DNA from 3 places in the Streptomyces sp. NBC_01465 genome. Region 2 is predicted to be linked to each of the others. Evidence: riboswitches for the same ligand, from Rfam matches in the RefSeq annotation. Region 2 holds a riboswitch; each other region holds the start of a gene.

Region 1 (7,133 bases), 6.8 Mb from region 2:
TCCTAAGATCAACAACTCGGCCCCAGCCAGCCCTGTGCAGGCAAAAATGCGATGCCCCGCCGCGCGGGGATCACTACGCTCGTCCTGCACGCCACCATCACGCACGCGAAGGGAGCACCGGCCATGCGACACCGCAGCAACACGATCGCCGCCCCTGCTCCCCGTACGCGTTACGACGTGATGCCGGTGTCTCCGCGCGCCTGGTGACGGCTGCGCGGCCCTCACCGGATTCCGTGACGAACCCCTGACCCGAGCGAGCCCTCTGCTCTGCTCGCATGTCGCATCACCCTGTTCGTCCCCGTATCGCGCCGCCCTGAGCTTTCCCCGCCCGACCCGAAAGGCGCCGGCCGTGCGCACCCCACTCCTTCCTCTCTCCTCCGTCCGCAACCTGGGCATCCTCGCCCATGTCGACGCGGGCAAGACCACCGTCACCGAGCGCTTCCTGTTCCTGACCGGCGCGATCCACCGTCTCGGCGAGGTCCACGACGGCACGACCGTCACCGACTTCGATCCGCAGGAGCGCGACCGCGGGATCACCATCTCCGCGGCCGCTGTCAGCTGCGACTGGGCCGGTCACCGGATCAACCTGATCGACACACCAGGGCACGTCGACTTCGCCGACGAGGTGGAGCGCGCGCTGCGTGTACTCGACGGCGCGGTCGCGGTGTTCGACGCGGTCGCGGGCGTGGAGCCGCAGTCCGAGTCGGTGTGGCGGCAGGCCGACCGGTACGGCGTTCCGCGGATCGCGTTCGTCAACAAGCTGGACCGTGCCGGGGCCGACCTCGACACGGCGGTTGCCTCGATCCGCGACCGGCTGGGCACCGTCCCGCTGGTCGTGCAGCTGCCCGTCGGGCGCGAGTCCGGTTTCACGGGTGTCGTGGATCTCGTACGGATGCGGGCGCTGACCTGGGACGGTGCGTACGCCCAACAGCCCGTGCCCGACGGGCTGTTGGCGGAGGCGCGAGTGCGTCGTGCCGTACTCGACGAGGCCGTGGCCGGTCTGGACGCGAAGGCCCTGGAGGAGTACGTCCACGACTCCGCGCTCAGCGACGAGACGCTCGCCGCCGCGCTGCGAGCGATCACGCTCGGGGCGGACGGCGGCGGCGTGGTGGTGCTGTGCGGTGCGGCGTACCGCAACGTCGGCATCGAACCGCTCCTCGACGCGGTGACGGCGTACCTGCCGTCGCCGCTCGACGTACCACCGGTACCGGGCCGGGCCGCCGCCGACCCGGCGGAGCCCTTCGCCGGGCTCGTCTTCAAGGTGGCGGCGACCCCGACGGGCCGCCTCACCTATCTGCGGGTGTACACGGGAACGATCAGGAAGGGGGACCTCGTGCTGGACACGGGCGCGGGCCGTACCGAGCGCATCGGGCGGATCGTACGGGTGCAGGCCGACCGGCACGCGGAGGCGGAGCTGGCGGTGGCCGGGGACATCGTCGCCGTGGCCGGGGTGAAGGCCGCGCGCTCGGGGGCGACCCTGTGCGCACCGGATGCTCCGCTGCTCCTGGAGCCTCCGGTCGTACCCGATCCGGTCGTCTCGGTCGCGGTCGAGGCGGTACGCGGCACGGACACCGGCCGGCTCGCCGACGCGCTGGCCCGCCTCACCGAGGAGGACCCGTCGCTGCGCGCGCGGACCGATCCGGAGACCGGCCAGACCCTGCTCTCGGGCATGGGTGAACTCCACCTCGAAGTCGCGGTGGAGAAGCTCCGTCGCGCCCACACGCTGGACGTGACGGTGGGCCGGCCGCGGGTGTCGTACCGGGAGACGGTCGTACGGGGCGTGTCGGACCTGACCTTCCGGCACGTCAAACAGGACGGCGGGGCGGGCCAGTTCGCCCAGATCGTCCTCGACGTCCTGCCGTACGACGCCGGGCACTTCACCTTCGAGTCGACGGTGACCGGGGGCAGGGTGCCGCGCGAGTTCGTGCGCGCGGTGGAGTCCGGCTGCCGTGACGCGCTGACCGCGGGTCCGCTCGGCGGGCATCCGGTGACGGGGGTGCGGGTCGTCCTGACGGACGGTGCGACCCACGCCAAGGACTCCTCCGACCTGGCGTTCCGTACGGCGGGCCGCCTCGCGCTCCGCGAGGCGCTGCGGTCTGCGGCGATGGCGCTCCTGGAGCCGGTCGCCGAGGTCACGGTGACCGTGCCCGAGGACGCCGTGGGCTCGGTGCTCGGCGATCTCGCGGCCCGGCGCGGCAGGGTGTCGGGCTCGACGGTGAGGGGTGCGACGGCGGTGGTCACGGCCACGGTCCCGCTGGCCGAACTGTTCGGCTACGCGTCCCGGCTCCGCAGCCGTACCCAGGGCCGCGGAACCTTCACCACCCGTCCGACGGGTTACGCACCCGTACCGGACGGAGTGAAGGCCGGCTAGCCCGGGCCAGGTGCTGCCGTGATCCGCGGACCTCGCGGATCACGGCAGCTGTCCGCGTCGCGCTGCGGTGCGCCGGTCCAGGATCTCCAGGGCCCGGCGCCCCCAGCGCAGGTTCTCCTCCTCGAAGAACATGCCGCGCATCAGCGTCAGATAGGGCCCGATCCGGTCGCTGTCGCGCAGGAACTCCTCCTCGCTCAACTCGCCGAGGAGGTGCTGCCGTACGCGCTCGTAGCGGGCGAGCTTGCCCTGCGCCCAGCCGATGCGCTCCTCGATGTGACCGCGCACGGCGTCGACGTCGCCGACGTCCAGGGCCTGCACCTTCACCATCAGCTCGTCGCGGGCGGCGGTGGGCCGGGGCTCCTTCGCGGTGAAGGCGGCGAGATCCGCCCTGCCGGTCGCGGACAGCGTGAACATCCGCTTGTTCGGCCGGCGCTCCTGCGGCACGACCCGCGCCTCGATGAGCCCGTCGGCGGCCAGGCGCTCCAGTTCTCGGTAGAGCTGCTGGGGCGTCGCCGCCCAGAAGTTCGACACGGAGACGTCGAAGATCTTCGCGAGGTCGTAGCCGGACGCCTCGCCTTCCAGGAGTGCGCCGAGCACCGCGTACTTCAGGGACATATGGACACGCTACATCGATGCGATTACTGTTACTCGCACCTATTCAACAAATTGACCATGAGGTGACGAGCATGCTCCCCTTCCGCACGGCCGTAGAAGCGGGCGACCACACCGCGATCGAGGCGCTCCTGGCCGAGGACGTGGTCTTCACCAGCCCGGTCGCCTTCAAGCCGTACCCCGGCAAGGCCATGACGGCGGCGATCCTGCGCGGCGTCACCCGGGTCTTCGAGGACTTCCATTACGTGAAGGAGATCAACAGCACAGACGGCCGCGACCACGCCCTGGTCTTCGAGGCCCGCGTGGGCGACCGCGCGATCACCGGCTGCGACTTCCTCCACCTGGACGAGGACGGCCTCATCGACGACTTCACGGTCATGGTCCGCCCCCTGTCGGCAGCCCAGGCGCTCTCCGCCGCGATGGGCGCCCAGTTCGAGCAGATCGCCCGCGAAGCCACCGGGGACAATCCGCCCATGCACACCCAGCTGTGAGCAATCTGTGGGCCGCTCGCGGTCAATGTGAGCAATTCCATTGGGGTTTGCGCATTTCCTCACGACCTGTTTAGCGTGCAACCTCCGCACTCAAGCGGAACCAATCTCTCCGGAACGCCGAGTCCTGCCGCCGGAGAGGTCAGGACATCAACGCACCGCACCACGGCAGGAGCGGGGGACCCAGGTAAGTCGCCGCGATCCAGCGATCGCGGCTAGGGGTGAAGCCGTGCAGCGCACGGCCGGGCAGCTCCAGCCCGAATCCGACAGCTCACCTCGCAGGCGTGGGAGAGGAACGCAGATTCATGCTGCCCACGAATGACGTGACCGCACGCAGGCCCCGCCGCACCCGCGTCCACCGCCTGGTCGCCGGAATGAGCCTCGCCGGGGTCGGCCTGGCCATCCCGCTGGTCTCCGCGACCACCGCGTCCGCCGCCCCGGCGCAGGCCACGACCGCCTCCGCGTCCGCGACCCAGGCGACCGCCACCTCCACGAGCTCCGCCAAGAGCGCCGGGACGTACACCGTCGCGGCGGGCGACTGGCTCTCCGGCATCGCCAAGAAGAAGAACGTCAGCGGCGGCTGGGAGAAGCTCTACGAGCTCAACAAGTCCGAACTGACCGACGGCGCCGACCACATCTACCCCGGCCAGGTGCTGAAGCTCACCGGAACCGCCACCAGCAGCAGCTCCTCCTCCGACACGAGCTCCTCGACGTCGTCGGACAGCGCTTCGACTTCGTCGAGCTCCTCGTCCGCCTCGTCGGCCTCGACCTCCACCTCGACCACGTCGAGCTCCAGCAGCACCACCGCGTCCGGCACCATGGCCGCCGCGACCGCCTACGCCGAGTCGCAAATCGGCACCCCGTACGTCTACGGCGGCTCCGACACCTCCGGCTGGGACTGCTCCGGCCTGACCCAGGCCGCGCTCGCCAAGGCCGGCATCTCGATCCCGCGCGTGGCCAACGACCAGGCCGCGGCCAGCACGCACGTCTCGCTCGACTCGCTGCAGGCGGGCGACCTGCTGTTCTGGTCCTCGGACGGCACCGACGCCGGTGTCTACCACGTGGGCATCTACATCGGCGACGGCAAGTTCGTGCAGGCCGCCAACCCGAGCTCCGGCGTCATCTACGACACGATCTCCAACTACACCCCGGACTTCGCCGGCCGCATCGGCTGAGTCTCCAGCGCTCGAAAGCGAACGGCCTGCCGGGCCCCGAGGGGTCCGGCAGGCCGTTTTCGCGCGCCGCGTCAGGTCAGGTCAGGTCGGATTCTGCGTGAGCAAGTGCGCCTTGTACGCCTCGCCGTACGTGCTGGTGGGCGTGCCGTTCCAGTCGGCGATCAGGTCATTGCCGCTGCCGGCGCACACCCCCCACGGATTCCACGTCCAGGCCAGGTAGCCGACACCCTTGCTGTCCGCCCAGTCCGTCACCTGGTCGAGATAGTCGTGGGCGCAGGTGTTCTGGCCGACCTCGCCGGCCGTGACCGGCACCTGGGCCGCAACCGCGCCGATCTGACTGTCCCAACAGGCCGCCGTCACGCAGGCGTTGAAGTTGTACGAGTGCCATGAAGCCATCAGGTTGCCGGCCGGGTCGACCGGCTTGTAGGTCAGCCACTGGGTGAGGTCGTTGGTCCAGGTCAGGCCGCCGGTCATGACCACATTGGTGGCGCCGGTGTCCCGTACCGCGTTGAGGAGGGTCTGCATCCCGGCGACCTTGTAGTCAATACCCGTGCAGGTGCCGCCGTCGCGCAGGCAGGTCCAAGCCTCAGTGGCATCCGACCAGTTGTTCGCGGCGTCCGGGTAGGGCTCGTTGAACAGGTCGAAGACGACCGCGTCGTTGCCCTTGAACATCTGGGCCACCTGGGTCCAGAAGGCCGGTGTGTACTGTGCGTCCGGCATCGGCTTCTGGCAGGTCGCCTTGGCGTCCGCGCAGCCGGCGCCCGGACCGCCGTACTGTCCGTAGGTCCAGTGCAGATCCAGGATCGGGTTGATCCCGTTGGCCACGAGCAGATCCGCGTAGTCCTTGACCGCCTGCCGGTACGCCTCGCCGCTGACGCCGTCCGCGGGCACATCGGCGGTACCCAGCCAGCACTCCTCGTTCAACGGCAGTCGGACCGCGTGGATGTTCCACGCCTTCATCGCGTCGACACTCGCCTGGTCCGCCGGGCCGTCGAACACCGGCTTGCCCTGGAAGCAGGCGTACTCGCCGCCGGAGCGGTTGACGCCGAGCAGCCGGTACGTGGCGCCGCTCGCGGTCCGAAGCTGGTTGCCCGAGACGTGCAGGGCCGGAGCCGGGCCACCGGCGTCCTGGCCGGTGACGGCCACCTTGGCAGGGGCGGAGGTCGTCGTCGCGCCGTCGTCGTCGACGGCGCGCGCGCTCAGCGCGTAGTTGCCGCGAGTGACGTTGGTCCAGGCGAAGGCGTACGGAGCGGTGGTGTCCGAGCCGATGACCGTGCTGCCGTTCAGGAATTCGACCCGGCCGACCGAGCCGTCCGCGTCGCTTGCAGTCGCCGCCAGGCCGATGGTGGCCGGGGCCTCGAACGAGGCGCCGTCCTGCGGGCTGGTCAGATTGACCGAGGGCGGCTTGTTCTCGGACGGCGCGCCGGTGCAGGGCACACCGTTGAGCGCGAAGTCGGCCGGCTGCGGCAACGGGTTCGGCGGCGAGGTGCCCGCGGCGGTGCGGGTCCACTCGCCTTGCAGACCGACGCTGCTGCTGGTCTGGCCCGTGGCGATGGTGCCGTTCCAACCGGCATCGGTGGCCGTGACCGACGTCGCCCCGGCAAACGTCGCGTTCCAGCCGCCGGTGGCGGTCTGACCGCTCGGCATCGTGAACGTCAGCTTCCACCGAGTCGTCGGATCGCCGAGATTCTTGATGGCGAGTGTGGTGTTGAAGCCGCCCGAAGTGGGGGTGGACTGCCAGGTGCTCAGATTCAGATAGGCGACTTCACAACCGGCGGTCGCGGCCGAGGCAGAGGACGGCACGGCTGCCGTACCTGCCGCGATCAGCAGCGTTGCGGCTAAACCGGACGCGATACGGAATCTTCGGTGGCGCATGGGATCTCCTCGCTCATGAAGGTGGGGGCTCTGGAGCATGGGAGCGCTCCCACCCTGCGGCAGCCCCATGAACCTGTCAAGAACCTGCACCAAGAGCGTCGCCCTGGTGAAGTCCCCCAGTCACCAGGGCGACTGGGGGACTGGGGGACTGGGGGACTTCACTATGTTCCCGAGGGGCGAGTTGGACCGGGAGCCTACGCGTCAACGAGCACTATTCGGGTCGAAGCGCGGTGCGGAGCAGGTGCACCAGATCATCTGCCGGGTAACCGCATGCGCGGGCGCGGTGGGCCGCCTGGAGGATGAGCTGGGCAAGGATCTTGCCGCAGTGGCCGTCCCGGTCGCGGCCCATCCACTCGTCCGGCTTCTCGATGCCGAGACCGGTCATGACCAGCCCGTTTTCGCGGCGGATCTCCTCCACCGTGTCGGTGACCGCCGCCAGGAGCGTGTCGCCCGGACGCTCGCACAGCAGCGCGAACGAATCACCCCAGCCCTCCGGTACGCAGCCGTGGGGAGGACGCGCACGCAGCCGGGCATACCGGTCCTCCAGTCCGTCGGCATCCCGCACGCTCATGCCGAACGCGTCGTGTTCCAGGGCGAAGCGATGGTGCCCGA
Region 2 (7,133 bases):
GCGGATCATCTTCATCGGCACCGCCGTGGACGACACCTCGGCCAATGACGTGATCGCGCAGTTCATCCATCTCGAGTACGCCGCCCCCGACCGGGACATCACCCTCTACATCAACTCGCCGGGCGGCACGGTCACCGCCATGACCGCGATCTACGACACGATGCAGCTCGTCACCTGCGACGTGGCGACCTTCTGTCTCGGCCAGGCCGCCTCGACCGCCGCCGTGCTGCTGGCCTCCGGCGCCCCGGGCAAGCGGGCGGCGCTGCCGGGTGCGCGGGTCGTCGTACAGCAGCCCGCCATCGAGGAGCCCGTCCACGGGCAGCCCTCCGATCTGGAGATCCAGAGCCTGGAGCTGCTGCGCATGCGGGAGCTGATGGCTTCGATGCTGGCGACGCACACGGGCCACAGCCCGGAGCAGATCGCCGCGGACATCGAGCGGGACAAGGTCTTCGACGCCGTCGCGGCCAAGGAGTACGGACTGGTCGATCACGTACTGGCCGCGAGGTGACCCGCGGATGCTGCCACCGGAATTGCCGCCGCTGCCCGCGCTGACGCGCGCCGAGGGCGAGTTCATCGACAGCTATCTGGAAGTGGTCGACCAGCTGGGACGGATCAACCCGGCCCGCGGCCACGACACTTACGGGGCGCTGCGGGCCGCCCAGGCCCTGGTCGCCCGGGCCGCCGCACTCCGTGACGCCCTGACGCTGATGCACACCCGGGGCGAGGACCGGCTCCACGCAGGGACCCTGACGACGGCCCTGCGGGTGCTGGACGGGGAGCGCCGGGCGGGGCGGGTCACCGTGCCGCCCCCGTCGGGGAGTTGATCCACCTCCCCCGGATGGCGTAGACGGGCGTAGCCGCTGCGTACTAAATGAGTTGCGCAGCCCACCTAGGCGTAGTACGGAATGATCGATTCCGCACCTGGTGCGGCGGTCGTCGGGGGCTCGACACTCGACACCGCCGGAGCTCTGTCCACCCGAACGGGGCAGTCGTGACGAGCCTCACATACGGCAGGTAACGCTCGGAAATCCGACACTTCATGGGTCAAGATCCCTGCAGACGACAAGCCCCCGCCACCTCGGCGGGGCGGTCCGGGCGGACGTCGAGTCCTGCCGCCGTCCCGGACGTCTGGTCGACAGGAGTGCATCGGCAGGAGTGGAGGACCCAGGCAGTACGGGTCCGATCCGAGTTCGGGGTCGGCCCTTGGGGTGAAGCCGCCAGCAGGCGGCCGGGCATCTTCGCCAGTCCGAATCCGACAGGTCATCCTTCACAGGCGGTTGACGAAGGGTTGCGCATGACTGCGCGGATTTGTGTTCCGTCCCTGCTGTCCCGGACCAGCGCCGTAACGGTGCTCACTGCCGCCGCTGTCGGTGGCACACTGCTGGCGCCGGGAGCCGCATCCGAGGCCCAGGCGGCCACGCTCGCGACGAAAGCACTGAACGTCGCCGCATCGAAGAAGGGGTCTCCGTACAAGTACGGGGCCGCCGGCCCGTCCCGGTTCGACTGCTCGGGGCTGACGCTCTACTCGTACAAGAAGGCGGGCAGGAGCCTGCCCCGCACGGCACAGGCGCAGTACAACAAGGTGCGCCACATCTCGTCCGGCAGCCGCACCCGCGGCGACCTGGTCTTCTTCCACTCCGGGCGGAGCGTCTACCACGTCGGGATCTACGCCGGCAGCGGGAAGATCTGGCACTCTCCGAAGACCGGCTCCGTGGTCAAGCTGGAGAAGATCTGGACGAAGAGCGTCTGGTACGGACGCGTGCGCTGACGCCGGGGCCCACCGGCCGGGGGCATGACCTCCGGCCGGCGGGATACTCGCTCCGGCATGACTGACGAGGGTCCCGGACCGGAACGCGACGAGACACGCATGGAGCGTGCCGACCGCAATTTTGTCGAGCTGCTCCAGGAACTCAGGGTCGTCCAGACCGGCGTCCAGTTCCTCTTCGCCTTCCTGCTGACCCTCGCCTTCACCACCCGTTTTCCCGAGCTCGACTCCTTCGAGCGCGGGACCTATGTGACGACCCTGCTGCTCACCGTGGTGGCGGCAGGGCTCTTCACCGCACCGGCCGCCCTGCACCGCGCCCTGTTCGGGCAGGGCGCGAAGGAGCGGATCGTGACGGTGTCCTCGCGGCTCGCGGGCACGGGGATGGCGGTGCTGGCACTCGCCCTGGCGGGTGCGGTGCTGCTGGTCGTCGACGTCGTCCACGGGATGCCGGAGGGCATCGCGGCGGGGGCGGGGACTCTGCTCGTCTGCGGCGGGCTGTGGGCGCTGCTGCCGTGGCTGGTCGGACGCGGGCTCAGTGAGACGCGGAACCGGCCACCAGGATGACTCCGAGACCGGCCAGCGCGGTCCCGGTGACACCCTCGACCGTCCTGGCCGTACGCGGCCGCCGCAGCCAGTGCCCGAGCCGGTCCACCAGCAGCGCCACGGCGGGGAACCAGACGAGGGCGAGTGCCACCACGATCGAGGCCAGCAGGAGCGTGCGCGGAAGGACCGGCGCCCCGTGCGGGACGAACTGGGGCAGCAGGCTCAGGAAGAGCACCGGCGCCTTGGGGTTGAGGACATTGGTGAGGAAGCCCTGGCGCAGGCACCGGCCGATGCCGTCGGTGGCCTTCTCCTCGCTCTCCGGCAGGGCGGGCGCGGGGCGGATCACGCTGTGGAGTGCGCGGCAGCCGAGATAGAGGATGTAGATCCCGCCCGCGATCTGGAGCGTACGGAAGAGGACGGGCACTGCGACGAGGACGGCCGCGAGGCCCGCGACAGCCAGCGCGGTGTGCACGAGCAGGCCCCCTGCGACGCCGACCGCGCAGGCGACACCGGAGCTGCGGGAGGCGAGTGCGTTCCGTACGACCACGGCGAAGTCCGCGCCGGGCATGGCGACCATGCCGGCGGCGACTCCGGTGAATGCGAGCAGTTGAGCGTCCATGCAGTACAGCCTGGACCGTGCGAGGCCTTAACGTGTACTTGCAATCTTCTGGGTCTGCCTAAAGGAACGCTTATGTACGACCCGACGCGGCTCGCCGCGCTCGTGGCCGTCGCCGAGGCCGGTTCGATCACCCGGGCCGCCGCGCGCCTCGGTTACACCGCGCCCGCGCTCTCGCAGCAACTCGCCAAGCTGGAGCGGGAGTCGGGCGCCACTCTGCTCGTACGACACCATCGCGGCGCCAAGCTGACGGCGGCCGGTGAGCTGCTGGCCGCGCGGGCCCGTACGGTGCTCGACGAGATGGACCGGGCCCGCCACGAGCTGTCCCGGCTGGCCGGGCTCTCCGGCGGCCGGCTGAAAGTGGGCACCTTCACCACCGCGGGCATCCATCTGCTGCCGCCCGTGCTGAGCTCCTTCCGCCGCGCCCATCCGGACGTGGAGCTGACCCTCGCCGACTACGAGCCGCCTCAGGGCGTGAGTGCGGTGGCCGCGGGCGACGCGGACCTGGCGCTGACCCATGCGTACGACCCCGCCGCTTCCGCGCCGCCGCCCTCGGGGGTGGCGCTGGAGACGCTGCTGGTGGAGGAGCTGGTGCTGGTGACCGCGCCGGGTCATGTACTGGCCGGTGGGGCGGGGCGGCTGCCGGTGGCCGATCTCGCCGGGCAGCCGCTGATCAGCAGTGCGCCCGCGCATCCGCCCCGCCAGGGCGTGGAGTCGGCGCTGGCCGCGGCGGGGGCGACGCCCGCCGTGGTGTGCGAGACGCCGGGGTACGCCCTGGTGTGCGCGCTGGTCAGTGCGGGGATCGGGGTGGCGGTGGTGCCGGAGATGGTCGCGGCGATGTCGGCGACGCCGCTGGGGGTGCGTCAGCTGGAGCCCGCCGCGTACCGCCGTACGATCTCGGTCGCGTACCGGACGGGCGAGGAGAGCCCGGCCGCCGACACGCTCCGGGCCCTGCTGCGGGGAGGGTTCGGGCGGGGCTAGCCGCCGACCGCCGCCGTCCACGGCAACGCGATCCAGACCGTCTTTCCGCCTTCGGGGGTGGGGGTGACGGTCAGCCGCCCGCCGCACTCCGCGGTCAGCCAGCGGATGATCACCATGCCGCGGCCGTTGTCCTGCTGGACGGCGGCCGGCAGCCGCTGGGGCCATCTCGGGTGACTGTCGGTGACGCCGATGCGCAGTTGCTCGTCGCGGTCGAGCTGGACGTCGACCGTGAAGGTGGGCGACTGCCCGAAGGTGTGCTGTACGGCGTTGGTCGCCAGTTCCGAGACGATCAGCCGGACCGTGTCGGAGATCTCGGCTTCGGTCGGGAGTCCCCATTCGGCCAGCACATTGGCGACATAGCGACGCGCGGAGGATACCGAGCCCGGCTCGCTCGGCAGAGTGACGGATGCTTCCTGGTGGTCTGCCATGGCGACGCTGTCCCTTTCCCACCGGGGCCGGCTCCGACGAATTGCGGATGTCCTTCGAGGACGGCCTCGGACTGTGCTTCGCGCCAGAGTGCCACTCATCGTGCCGCCATCGGCGGCGATCCACCAAGATGTGCATATATCTGTCGCCCGAAGTGATGAACTCTGCTACGAGAGACCGTATTTGGGCGGCAGACTGGCCCATCGCCGCGTGGCAGAAGTGTGAGGAGAAGCCCATGGGCAACGGTCCTGCGGTGCGACGCCGCAAGCTGGGGGAGGAATTGCGGAATCTGCGGCTGCGGGCCGGATTCACCAGCAGTCAGGCAGCACAACTCGTCGGCTGGCACCAGTCGAAGATCAGCCGGATCGAGACGGGCAGCAGCGGGGTGAAGAGCGCCGACGTGGCGCTGCTCCTCGACGCGTACGGGGTGCACGATCCGGGGCAACGGGCGCTGTTCACCGCGCTGTCGGGCGCGGGCGGCAGCGAGGGGCCCCACTGGTGGCACGCGTACCGCGGTCTGTTGCCGCCGCAGTACCGCGATTTCATCAGCCTGGAGTCGCAGGCGCACACCGCGCGGACCCTGGAAACCGTTGCGGTGCCCGGGCTGTTGCAGACACCCGAGTACGCACGGGCCGTCACCCGCGCCTCGCTGCAGCAGCTGCCGGAACTGCCGAAGGACACGGTCGACTCACTGGTGGACGTACGGGTGGCCCGCCAGGAGGTGCTCAGGACGGAGTGCCCGCTCGATCTCAGCGCCGTCATCGACGAGGCCGTGCTGCGCCGGCCGGTCGGCGGCCGCGGGGTGATGGCGGAACAGCTGCGCCATCTGACGGAGACCGCTCAACTGCCGCATGTACGGCTGCAGGTACTGCCCTTCGCCATCGGCGGCTACGTCGGAATGACCGGTCCTTTCATTATCTTCTCCTTTCCGAACATTGCTGATCTGGATGTGGTTGTTCTCGACCATTTGACGAGTAGCCTCTACCTCGAGCGGAAAGAAGACCTTGAGGCGTACAGCGCCGCGTTCCGCACCATTCAGGCGCTCGCTCTTCCGCCACAACACTCATTGGAGCTCATCGCCGGGATCGGTGACGGCGTGTAAGGGGAGGCATCATGTCCGCGCATCATGCGAACACCTCTTCCAGCACTTCCACTTCTCTGTACGGCGCGCAATGGCGGCGCAGCAGCCGCAGCACAGGAATGAACAACTGTCTCGAGGCGGCACGGCTCGGCTGCGGCCGGCTGGCCGTACGCGATTCCAAGAATGTCTCGTTCCCCGCGCTGCTCTTCACGCCCGGAACGTGGACCACCTTCCTCGCCGCCGTGCGCAACGAGGCGCCCGGCAGCCTGGGTTGACGGCTACGCGACCGGCGCGGTCGCGATGATCGTGTCCACCGCCGCGCCGATCTGACGATCCGTCAGGTCGGCGCGTGCGGTGAGCCTCAGCCGCGAGATGCCGTCCGGCACCGACGGCGGACGGAAACACCCGACGGCCAGACCCGCACTCCGGCAGTCGGCGGCCCACCGCACCGCGGAGTCCGCGGACGGCGCCTGCACGGAGACGACGGCAGCCTGCGGCCGCAGCGCGGTCAGACCGGCGGCCGTCAGCCCCTGGTGCAGCGAGCTCGCCACCGTACGGACACGCACCGCGAGGGCGGGTTCGGCGCGCAGCAGCCGCAGCCCTGCCAGGGCCGCCCCGGCCGCGGCCGGGGCGAGGCCCGTGTCGAAGATGAACGTGCGGGCGGCGTTGACGAGATGGTCGATGACCCGGGCCGGTCCGAGGACCGCGCCGCCCTGACTGCCCAGCGACTTGGAGAGGGTGACGGTGGCGACCACGTCCGCGTCGCCCGCCAGGCCCGCCGCGTGGACCGCGCCCCGGCCGCCCGCGCCGAGAACGCCCAGACCGTGTGCGTCGTCGACGAGCAGTGCGGCATCGACCTCCCGGCATACGGCCGCCAGTTCGGGCAGTGGCGCGGCGTCGCCGTCGACGGAGAAGACCGAGTCGGTGACGGCGAGCGCGCGGCCACCGTGCGCCTGGAGCGTCTTGCGTACGGCCTCGGGATCGGCGTGCGGGACGACGGCCGTCTCGGCGCGCGAGAGCCGGCAACCGTCGACGATCGAGGCGTGGTTGCCCGCGTCGGAGACGATCAGTCCGTCGCGGGCGGTGAGCGCCGTGAGCGCGGCCAGGTTGGCGGCGTAACCGGAGGAGAAGACCAGGGCGGCCTCGAAGCCGCAGAACTCGGCCAGTTCGCGCTCGAGTTCCGTGTGCAGCTCGGTCGTGCCGGTGACGAGACGCGAGCCGGTGGCCCCCGCGCCCCAGCGGCGGGCGGCCTCGGCGGCCGCACCGGTCAGTTCCGGGCGGCGGGTGAGCCCCAGATAGTCGTTGCTCGCCAGATCGAGCAGGTCCGACACCGCGGGGCGCGGGCGCAGGGTGCGTACGAGACCGGCCGCCTCGCGCCCCCGGGCCGCTGCGTCGATCCAGTCGAACCCTGAGAACGCGTCGGAAGACTCACCAGGCATGGCCGTTCCTTTTGTAGGCAGTCCACAGACCCTAGCGGCGGCCGCCCGAGGTCAGGGTGTGGCAATACACACACCCTGAACAGGGTCTCTTGTTCAAATCCTCCTTGGCGGCGCATGGTGCCGTACGCCAGGATCAGGCCCATGGACCTGTTGAGCACGCTGGTGGACAAGGGGCTTCGGCGCGAGCTGCCGACCCGCGAAGAAGCGCTCGCCGTACTGGCGACATCCGACGACGAACTGCTCGATGTCGTGGCCGCTGCGGGCAAGGTGCGCCGTCAGTGG
Region 3 (7,133 bases), 3.8 Mb from region 2:
CGTCGAGGCACGGGCGCATGCGCGGGCCGGTGACTCGCCGGCCGCGGGGGCCGCGCTGAAGTCCGCCGAAGGCTGGCTGGAGCGCTCGCGCGAGGGCGACGCGGACCCGTCCTGGCTGGGCTTCTACTCGTACGACCGCTTCGCCGCCGATGCCGCCGAGTGCTACGCCGACCTGAAGGCCCCGCGCCAGGTGCGCCGCTTCACCGAGCAGGCGCTGTCGAAGCCGACCGAGGAGTTCGTGCGCTCGCACGGGCTGCGCCTGGTCGTCAGCGCGGTCGCCGAACTGGAGTCGGGGAATCTGGACGCGGCGTGCGCGGCGGGGACGCGGGCCGTGGAGGTCGCCGGACGGATCTCTTCGGCGCGGACCACGGAGTACGTACGGGATCTGCTGCACCGGCTGGAGCCGTACGGCGACGAGCCGAGGGTCGTGGAGCTGCGGGAGCGGGCCCGTCCACTGCTGGTCGCACCGGCGTGACCTGCGCCGCTTCCCGCACTGGTTTGAAGGGATTGTCAGTGGGCCAGTGCACTATTCGGGTGGGAGGCGGTGCGGTGTGAAGTTCGACTGCGAGGTGCTGGTCGTCGGCGGCGGAATCGTCGGTCTGTCGACCGCCCATGCGCTGGCGCAGAGCGCGCCCGGGACACGGGTGACGGTCCTGGAGAAGGAGGCGGGCCCTGCGCGCCATCAGACGGGGCGCAACAGCGGGGTCATCCACAGCGGCGTGTACTACCGGCCGGGGTCGCTGAAGGCGCGGTTCGCGGTGAGCGGCGCGGCCGAGATGGTGAAGTTCTGCGCGGAGTACGGCATCCCGCACGAGGTCTGCGGAAAGCTGATCGTGGCGACGGGGCGCGACGAGCTGCCGCGACTGCACGCGCTGGTCCAGCGGGGGCGGGAGAACGGGATTCCGGTGCGGGAGCTGGGGCCCGCACAGATCGAGGAGTACGAGCCCGAGGTGCGCGGGCTGGCCGCGATCCATGTCTCCACGACGGGCATCGTCGACTACGGGGTGGTGGCGGCGCGGCTGGCGGAGGTCTCCGGGGCGGAGATCCGGTACGGCGCGGAGGTCGTGCAGATCTCCCGGCGCGACGGGGTGGGTGTCGCCGTGCGTACGGCCGACGGGACGGTGCTGCGGGCAAAGGCGCTGGTCAACTGTGCGGGGCTGCACTGCGACGAGGTGGCGCGGCTTGCGGGTGACGACCCCGGGATGCGGATCGTGCCCTTCCGTGGGGAGTACTACGAGCTGGCGCGGCCCGAGCTGGTGCGGGGTCTTGTCTATCCGGTGCCGGACCCTGCTTTCCCTTTCTTGGGCGTCCATCTGACGCGGGGCATCGACGGGTCCGTGCACGTCGGGCCGAACGCGGTGCCGGCGCTGGCGCGGGAGGGGTACGGGTGGGGGGACGTCCGGGTGCGTGAGCTGGGCGGGACGCTGGCCTGGCCGGGCTCGTGGCGGATCGCGCGGCGGCACTGGCGGTACGGGGCGGGTGAGCTGCACCGGTCGCTGTCGCGGCATGCGTTTACCGAGGCGGTGGGGCGGTTGCTGCCGGCGGTGGAGGCGGATGATCTGCGGCGGGTTCCGGCGGGGGTGCGGGCGCAGGCGGTGCTTCGGGACGGGACGCTGGTGGATGACTTCTTGTTTCGGGAGGCGCCGCGGACTGTGCATGTGCTGAATGCGCCTTCGCCTGCGGCGACGGCGTCCTTGCCTATTGGGCGGGAGGTTGCGCGGCGGGTGCTGGCGGCGCTGGAGGACTGACCTGAGGGGCTTGTTTTGTAGAATCGGGTCACTGTGTCTGAGCCCATGAACTCCGCCCCGTACATCCGCCCCAAGGGCGAGCCCCGTTTTCCCGGTGGGCCCGCCGCCGATCCGGCCGGGTCGCACCACGAGCGGCGCATCCGTAGTTTCCAGCCGCGGCGCAGCCGGGTCACCACCGGGCAGGCCGAGGCGCTGGAGCGGTTGTGGCCGCAGTGGGGCATGGACGTCGACGGGCTGCGGGTGCTCGATCTCGACGCGATGTTCGACGGGCTGCCCGTCGTCCTGGAGATCGGCTTCGGGATGGGCGAGGCGACCGCCCAGATGGCCGCCGACGACCCCGCCACCGGCATCCTGGCGACCGACGTCCACACCCCGGGCCAGGGCAATCTCCTGCGTCTCGCGGAGCAGAACGGGCTGTCCAACATCCGGGTCGCCAACGGTGACGCGATCATCCTGCTCAGGGAGATGCTGAAGCCGGACTCACTGAGCGGTCTGCGCGTCTACTTCCCCGATCCGTGGCCCAAGGCCCGCCACCACAAGCGGCGGCTCATCCAGCCCGAGTTCCTCGGCCTGGCCGCGACGCGGCTCGCGCCCGGGGCCGTACTGCACTGCGCGACCGACTGGGAGCCGTACGCCGAGCAGATGCTCGAGGTGCTCGGTGCGCACCCGGACTTCGAGAACACCCAGGCGGACGGCGGGTACGCGCCGCGGCCCGAGTTCCGGCCGCTGACCCGCTTCGAGGGGCAGGGGCTCGACAAGGGGCACGTTGTGCACGATCTGCTGTTCCGCCGCAGGTAGACCGGGTAAAACCGCGAAAAAGCGCGGACGGCATCGCAGTTGTCAGTGTCCCTCGTTAGGGTCAATGGGGTGTACCAGTCCAGCGCGCCCCAGCCGCCGCATCCGGTGGTCCCGGTGTACGAGGAGCGGCCCCTCTTCGACGCCGTGCCGGAGCGCGCCCATTGGCGGTACGCACCGCGCCGCGACTTCTGGCGCAGCAAGGCGTTCCGCGCGTCCGTGGTGATCATCCTGCTCGCCCTGTCCGGCCTGGTGATCCTCGCGCTCGTACGGCAGCAGACCGGCACCGAGGGCTTTCTGGTGGGGCTCGGTCTCGCCGTGCTGCCCGTGCCGCTGCTCATCGCGGCCTTCCGCTGGCTGGACCGGGTCGATCCAGGGCCCTGGCGGAATCTGCTCTTCGCGTTCGCCTGGGGGGCCTGCGCGGCCGCGCTGGTCGCGATCATCGCGAACTCCTTCGCGACGCACTGGATAGCCACGGCCACCGCCGATCCTGCGAGCGCGGACACCCTGGGCGCCACGGTGATCGCGCCGATCGTCGAGGAGAGCGCCAAGGCGACGGCCATCATGCTGATCTTCGTCTTCCGCAGACGGCACTTCACCGGGATCGTCGACGGCGTCGTCTTCGCCGGTCTGACCGCGACCGGCTTCGCCTTCACCGAGAACATCCTCTATCTGGGCAGCGCCTTCGGCGAGGACCAGTCGATGGGCTTCTCGGGCTTCGCCTCGGTCACCGCGTCGACCTTCTTCATGCGGATCGTGATGGCGCCCTTCGCGCACCCGCTCTTCACGGTGATGACCGGCATCGGCTTCGGCATCGCCGCGCTCGCCCCCCGCCACCGGCGGCTGCAGCGCTACGCGGTCCCGGTCTGCGGGCTGCTCCTGGCCATGGGCATGCACGCTCTATGGAACGGCTCCACGCACTTCGGCGACTACGGCTTCTACATCGTCTACGCCACCTTCATGCTGCCCGTCTTCGGCCTGCTGACCTGGCTGGTGATCTGGACCCGCCAGCGCGAGCTGCGCACGATATCCGCCGAGCTCCCGGCGTACGCGGCGGCCGGCTGGCTCACCCCGGCCGAGCCGCTCGCCCTCTCCTCGATGCGGGCCCGCACCATGGCCAGGGAGTTCGCGGGGCGCACGTACGGAGGCAAGGCCGCGGCCCGTGCGGTGAGCGAGTACGAGGCCTTCGCGACGACGCTCGCCTTTCTCCGCCACCGGGCCCACCGGGGCGCGGTGGGCCCGGACTTCATGGCACGCGAGCAGGAGCTCCTGCACCACCTGTGGCAGCGCAAGGAGATAGCCGGGCCTGCGCTGCTGTACGCGGCGCAGGCGACCGGCAGGGTGCAGGTGCCGCCGCCGTATCTCCACTACGGCGGCTACAACCCGTACCAGCAGTACTAGGCGGCTGCCTCGGTCAGCGACGCCACCTCGTCCTCGGTGAGCTTCAGCTCGGCCACCGCCGTCAGCGCGGGCAGCTGCTCCACCGTGCGCGCGGAGGCGATCGGCGCGGCCACGGTGGGCTGTGCGGCGAGCCAGGCCAGCGCGACGGTCGCGACCTCGGCGTCGTGCGCGGCGGCGACCTTGTCGAGCGCGTCGAGGACCTTCAGACCCCGCTCGCTCTCCAGGTGCTTGCCGGCGCCCTCGGCCCGGGCGCTTTCCACAGCAGTGCCCGGACGGTACTTGCCGGTGAGGAAGCCCGAGGCGAGTGCGAAGTACGGGACGGCGCCGAGTCCGTGGCGGGCGGCGGTGTCCTGGAGCTCGCCCTCGTAGGTGTCGCGGGAGACCAGGTTGTAGTGCGGCTGCAGCGCGACGTACTTGGCGAGGCCCTCACGCTCCGAGAAGGCGAGCGAGGCCTCAAGACGCGCCGGGGAGATGTTCGATGCGGCGATCGCCCGCACCTTGCCCTCCTTCACCAGCGCGTCGAGCGCGGTGATGATCTCCTCGACCGCGACGGTCTCGTCGTCGAAGTGGGTGTAGTAGAGGTCGATGTAGTCGGTGCCGAGCCGCCGCAGCGAGGCCTCGGCCCCTGCCTTGATGGTGGCCGCGGAGAGCCCCTTGAGCTCGGGGTGTGCACCGACCTTCGTGGCGAGGACGATCTCGGAGCGGTTGGCACGCTCGGCGAACCACTTCCCGATGATGGTCTCCGACTCGCCGCCCTGGTTGCCCGGCACCCAGGCCGAGTACGCATCGGCGGTGTCGATGAAGTTGCCGCCCGCCGCGGCATACGCGTCGAGCACGGCGAAGGACTGCGCCTCGTCGGCGGTCCAGCCGAAGACGTTGCCGCCGAGGGCGAGCGGGAAGACGGAGAGGTCGGACGATCCGAGCGTACGGAGAGAAGTCATGGGTTGATCAACCTCCGCCCCGGTCCGCCTATTCCGTTCCGGGTACACCAAAACCGGCAGCCCTGGCGTCGGGGGGGGGTTGCCGCCAGGACTGCCGGTGTCTTTGGGGGTGCGGGATCAGGGGTTGATGCCGCGGGCCTGCAGCCAGGCCATCGGGTCGATCGGGTCGCCGCCGCCCGGCCGGACCTCGAGGTGGAGGTGCGGGCCGGTGACGTTGCCGGTGGCGCCGACGCGGCCGATGACGTCGCCCGTGGTGACCTTCTGCCCGGCGCTGACGTTCAGCGAGGACTGGTGGCAGAACCACAGCTCCGTACCGTCGTCGAGGACGATCACGGTGCGGTAGCCGTACGAGCCGGACCAGCCCGCCGACTTGACCGTGCCGCTGTGGACGGCCTTGATCGGGGTGCCGGTGGGAGCCGCGAAGTCCAGACCCGTGTGGTAGCCGGAGGACCACATCGAACCGGCGTCGCCGAAGTGCGAGGTGAGGGTGTACGAGGCGACGGGCAGCGAGTAGCTGGCGGCCAGCTTCGCGAGGCGCTCGGCCTCCGCCTTCTTCGCCGCCTCTTCGGCGGCCTTCTTCTTGGCGGCGGCCTCCTTGGCGGCGGCCGCGTCCTGCTTCTTCTTCGCCTCGGCGGCGGCCTTCTCGGCGGCCGCCTTCTCTGCGGCGGCTTGAGCCTCGGCGTCCGCGCCGGCCTGCTGCTGCTCGGCCTGCTGCAGGATCCGGGCGCGCAGCGTCTCGCCGGCGTCCGTGGTGCCCTGGCCGGAGGAGCTGGTGGTGAGGCCCGCGGTGGAGAGGGGCGTGGTGTTCGTTTCCGTACCCGAAGCGGAGTCCGGGGCGATGTCCGCCTTGATGACTTCCGGCAGGTGGTCGGTGACCGAGGCCGGGAGGTCGGGCAGGGATATGGAGACCGGGGCCTTGCCCTCGGCGCTGGCTATGCCGCCGGCGCCGACTGCCGCGATGACGCCGACACCCAACACCGTGGAGCTGCGGGCGAGTCCGCCGCGCTGCTTGGCGACACGGTGTCTGCCGCGGACCGGACGGACGGAGTCCTCGGTGGGGTTCCACTCGTCCCAGGTCTCGCCGCCACCGTCACCTCCGAAGCCGAACGCGTCACGGTCATTCGGGACATAAAGGGCTTCAGGGGCAGGGTTGTTGGACGCCACGGAGGCGTGCTCCTTTCCTTCCTTCTCGCCTACCGGGTTAGCTGACGGGTTCGGAGCAGGAAGGTCTCCTACGGGCCAGGTTCAGCCCGATTCACCCCAATTGGTGGTTCCCCGGTTCCCTTGCGGAATTCGGCGCATGCGCACGGTGCCGTCTCTTGCGACGGCTGGGACGACCGCGCTGCGTTATCGAACGTTAATAGACGCGGGGGCCTGATTCCAAGCCGTTCCGACTGATCGTTAACGCCTTTGGCCTGGACTTAACGGGACAGAAGGCCTTGAAACATGTCGACTTGCCAGTCCCAATCGAAACCCCTGTTTTCTGACAGTGCATCAAATGTTATGCAGTTGCTTGTCTGGGTCGTCCTTCGATTACGGACTGTGCCGGACGATGTCCACGGTCAGCCGCCGCTCCGGCTGACCGTCCCCCGGCCGCCCCACCGCGAGCAGCGCCATGTCGTCCGTCGACCCGCCCCCCGTGTGCAGCCGTACGTCGTCGGTGAGCGCGTCCAGAAGCGCGTCGGGCCCGGGGAAGATCCGCCCGCGCAGCCGCCCGACCGGGTCGTAGAAGACCCCGGCCTTGTCCCGCGCCTCCGAAAGCCCGTCCGTGTAGAACAGCAGCGTCGACCCGGCCGGCAGCGGCCAGGTGTCGGCGCGGTCGGGCCAGCTCCCCAACTCGGCCATCCCCAGCGGCAGTGCGGGGCTGGTCGGCGCGAGCGCGTCCAGCGCCCCGTCGGCGTGCAGCATCAGCGGCTCGGGGTGCCCGCGGTTGACCAGCCGTACGACACCGAGCCCCCGCGGGATCTCCCCGAGCACCGCCGTCGTGAACCCCTCGAAGGCGTCGAGCCCGTCGCGCCGTCTCCCCTCCCGCGCCAGCGCCCGCTCCAGCCGCAGCGCGACCCCCTCCAGGGTGGACTCCTGCTCGGCCGCCTCGCGGAAGGCGCCGATGACCACGGCCACCGCCTCGACGGCGTCGAGCCCCTTCCCGCGTACGTCACCGACCACCAGCCGCACCCCGTACGGCGTCTCCTGTACGGCGAACAGATCGCCCCCGATGAACGCGCCCGCCTGCGCGGCCTCGTACCGC

The links. A riboswitch is a leader RNA that binds a small molecule or an ion and turns the genes downstream of it on or off. The one in region 2 is predicted to bind cyclic di-AMP.
Region 1: linked by a shared signal. The riboswitch ahead of OG707_RS34850 (C40 family peptidase) and the one ahead of OG707_RS02750 (C40 family peptidase) in region 2 are both predicted to bind cyclic di-AMP.
Region 3: linked by a shared signal. The riboswitch ahead of OG707_RS20765 (M23 family metallopeptidase) and the one ahead of OG707_RS02750 (C40 family peptidase) in region 2 are both predicted to bind cyclic di-AMP.

What each region holds. Positions count from the first base shown of each region.
Region 1 covers NZ_CP109467.1:7,473,303-7,480,435, reverse strand. The annotation lists gene OG707_RS34870 (hypothetical protein) at 52-207, shown strand; gene fusA (elongation factor G) at 350-2,371, shown strand; gene OG707_RS34860 (PadR family transcriptional regulator) at 2,411-2,986, opposite strand; gene OG707_RS34855 (nuclear transport factor 2 family protein) at 3,058-3,474, shown strand; cyclic di-AMP (ydaO/yuaA leader) riboswitch at 3,618-3,771, shown strand; gene OG707_RS34850 (C40 family peptidase) at 3,777-4,646, shown strand; gene OG707_RS34845 (cellulase family glycosylhydrolase) at 4,728-6,521, opposite strand; gene OG707_RS34840 (hypothetical protein) at 6,733-7,133, opposite strand, start outside.
Region 2 covers NZ_CP109467.1:630,445-637,577, forward strand. The annotation lists gene OG707_RS02740 (ATP-dependent Clp protease proteolytic subunit) at 1-508, shown strand, start outside; gene OG707_RS02745 (hypothetical protein) at 516-824, shown strand; cyclic di-AMP (ydaO/yuaA leader) riboswitch at 1,116-1,291, shown strand; gene OG707_RS02750 (C40 family peptidase) at 1,295-1,768, shown strand; gene OG707_RS02755 (DUF6328 family protein) at 1,826-2,329, shown strand; gene OG707_RS02760 (LysE family translocator) at 2,298-2,927, opposite strand; gene OG707_RS02765 (LysR family transcriptional regulator) at 3,000-3,905, shown strand; gene OG707_RS02770 (ATP-binding protein) at 3,902-4,333, opposite strand; gene OG707_RS02775 (helix-turn-helix domain-containing protein) at 4,567-5,433, shown strand; gene OG707_RS02780 (DUF397 domain-containing protein) at 5,445-5,687, shown strand; gene OG707_RS02785 (8-amino-7-oxononanoate synthase) at 5,691-6,851, opposite strand; gene bioB (biotin synthase BioB) at 6,993-7,133, shown strand, end outside.
Region 3 covers NZ_CP109467.1:4,402,621-4,409,753, reverse strand. The annotation lists gene OG707_RS20790 (MFS transporter) at 1-475, shown strand, start outside; gene lhgO (L-2-hydroxyglutarate oxidase) at 552-1,748, shown strand; gene trmB (tRNA (guanosine(46)-N7)-methyltransferase TrmB) at 1,794-2,546, shown strand; gene OG707_RS20775 (PrsW family intramembrane metalloprotease) at 2,616-3,944, shown strand; gene OG707_RS20770 (aldo/keto reductase) at 3,941-4,885, opposite strand; gene OG707_RS20765 (M23 family metallopeptidase) at 5,003-6,049, opposite strand; cyclic di-AMP (ydaO/yuaA leader) riboswitch at 6,061-6,194, opposite strand; gene OG707_RS20760 (PP2C family protein-serine/threonine phosphatase) at 6,419-7,133, opposite strand, start outside.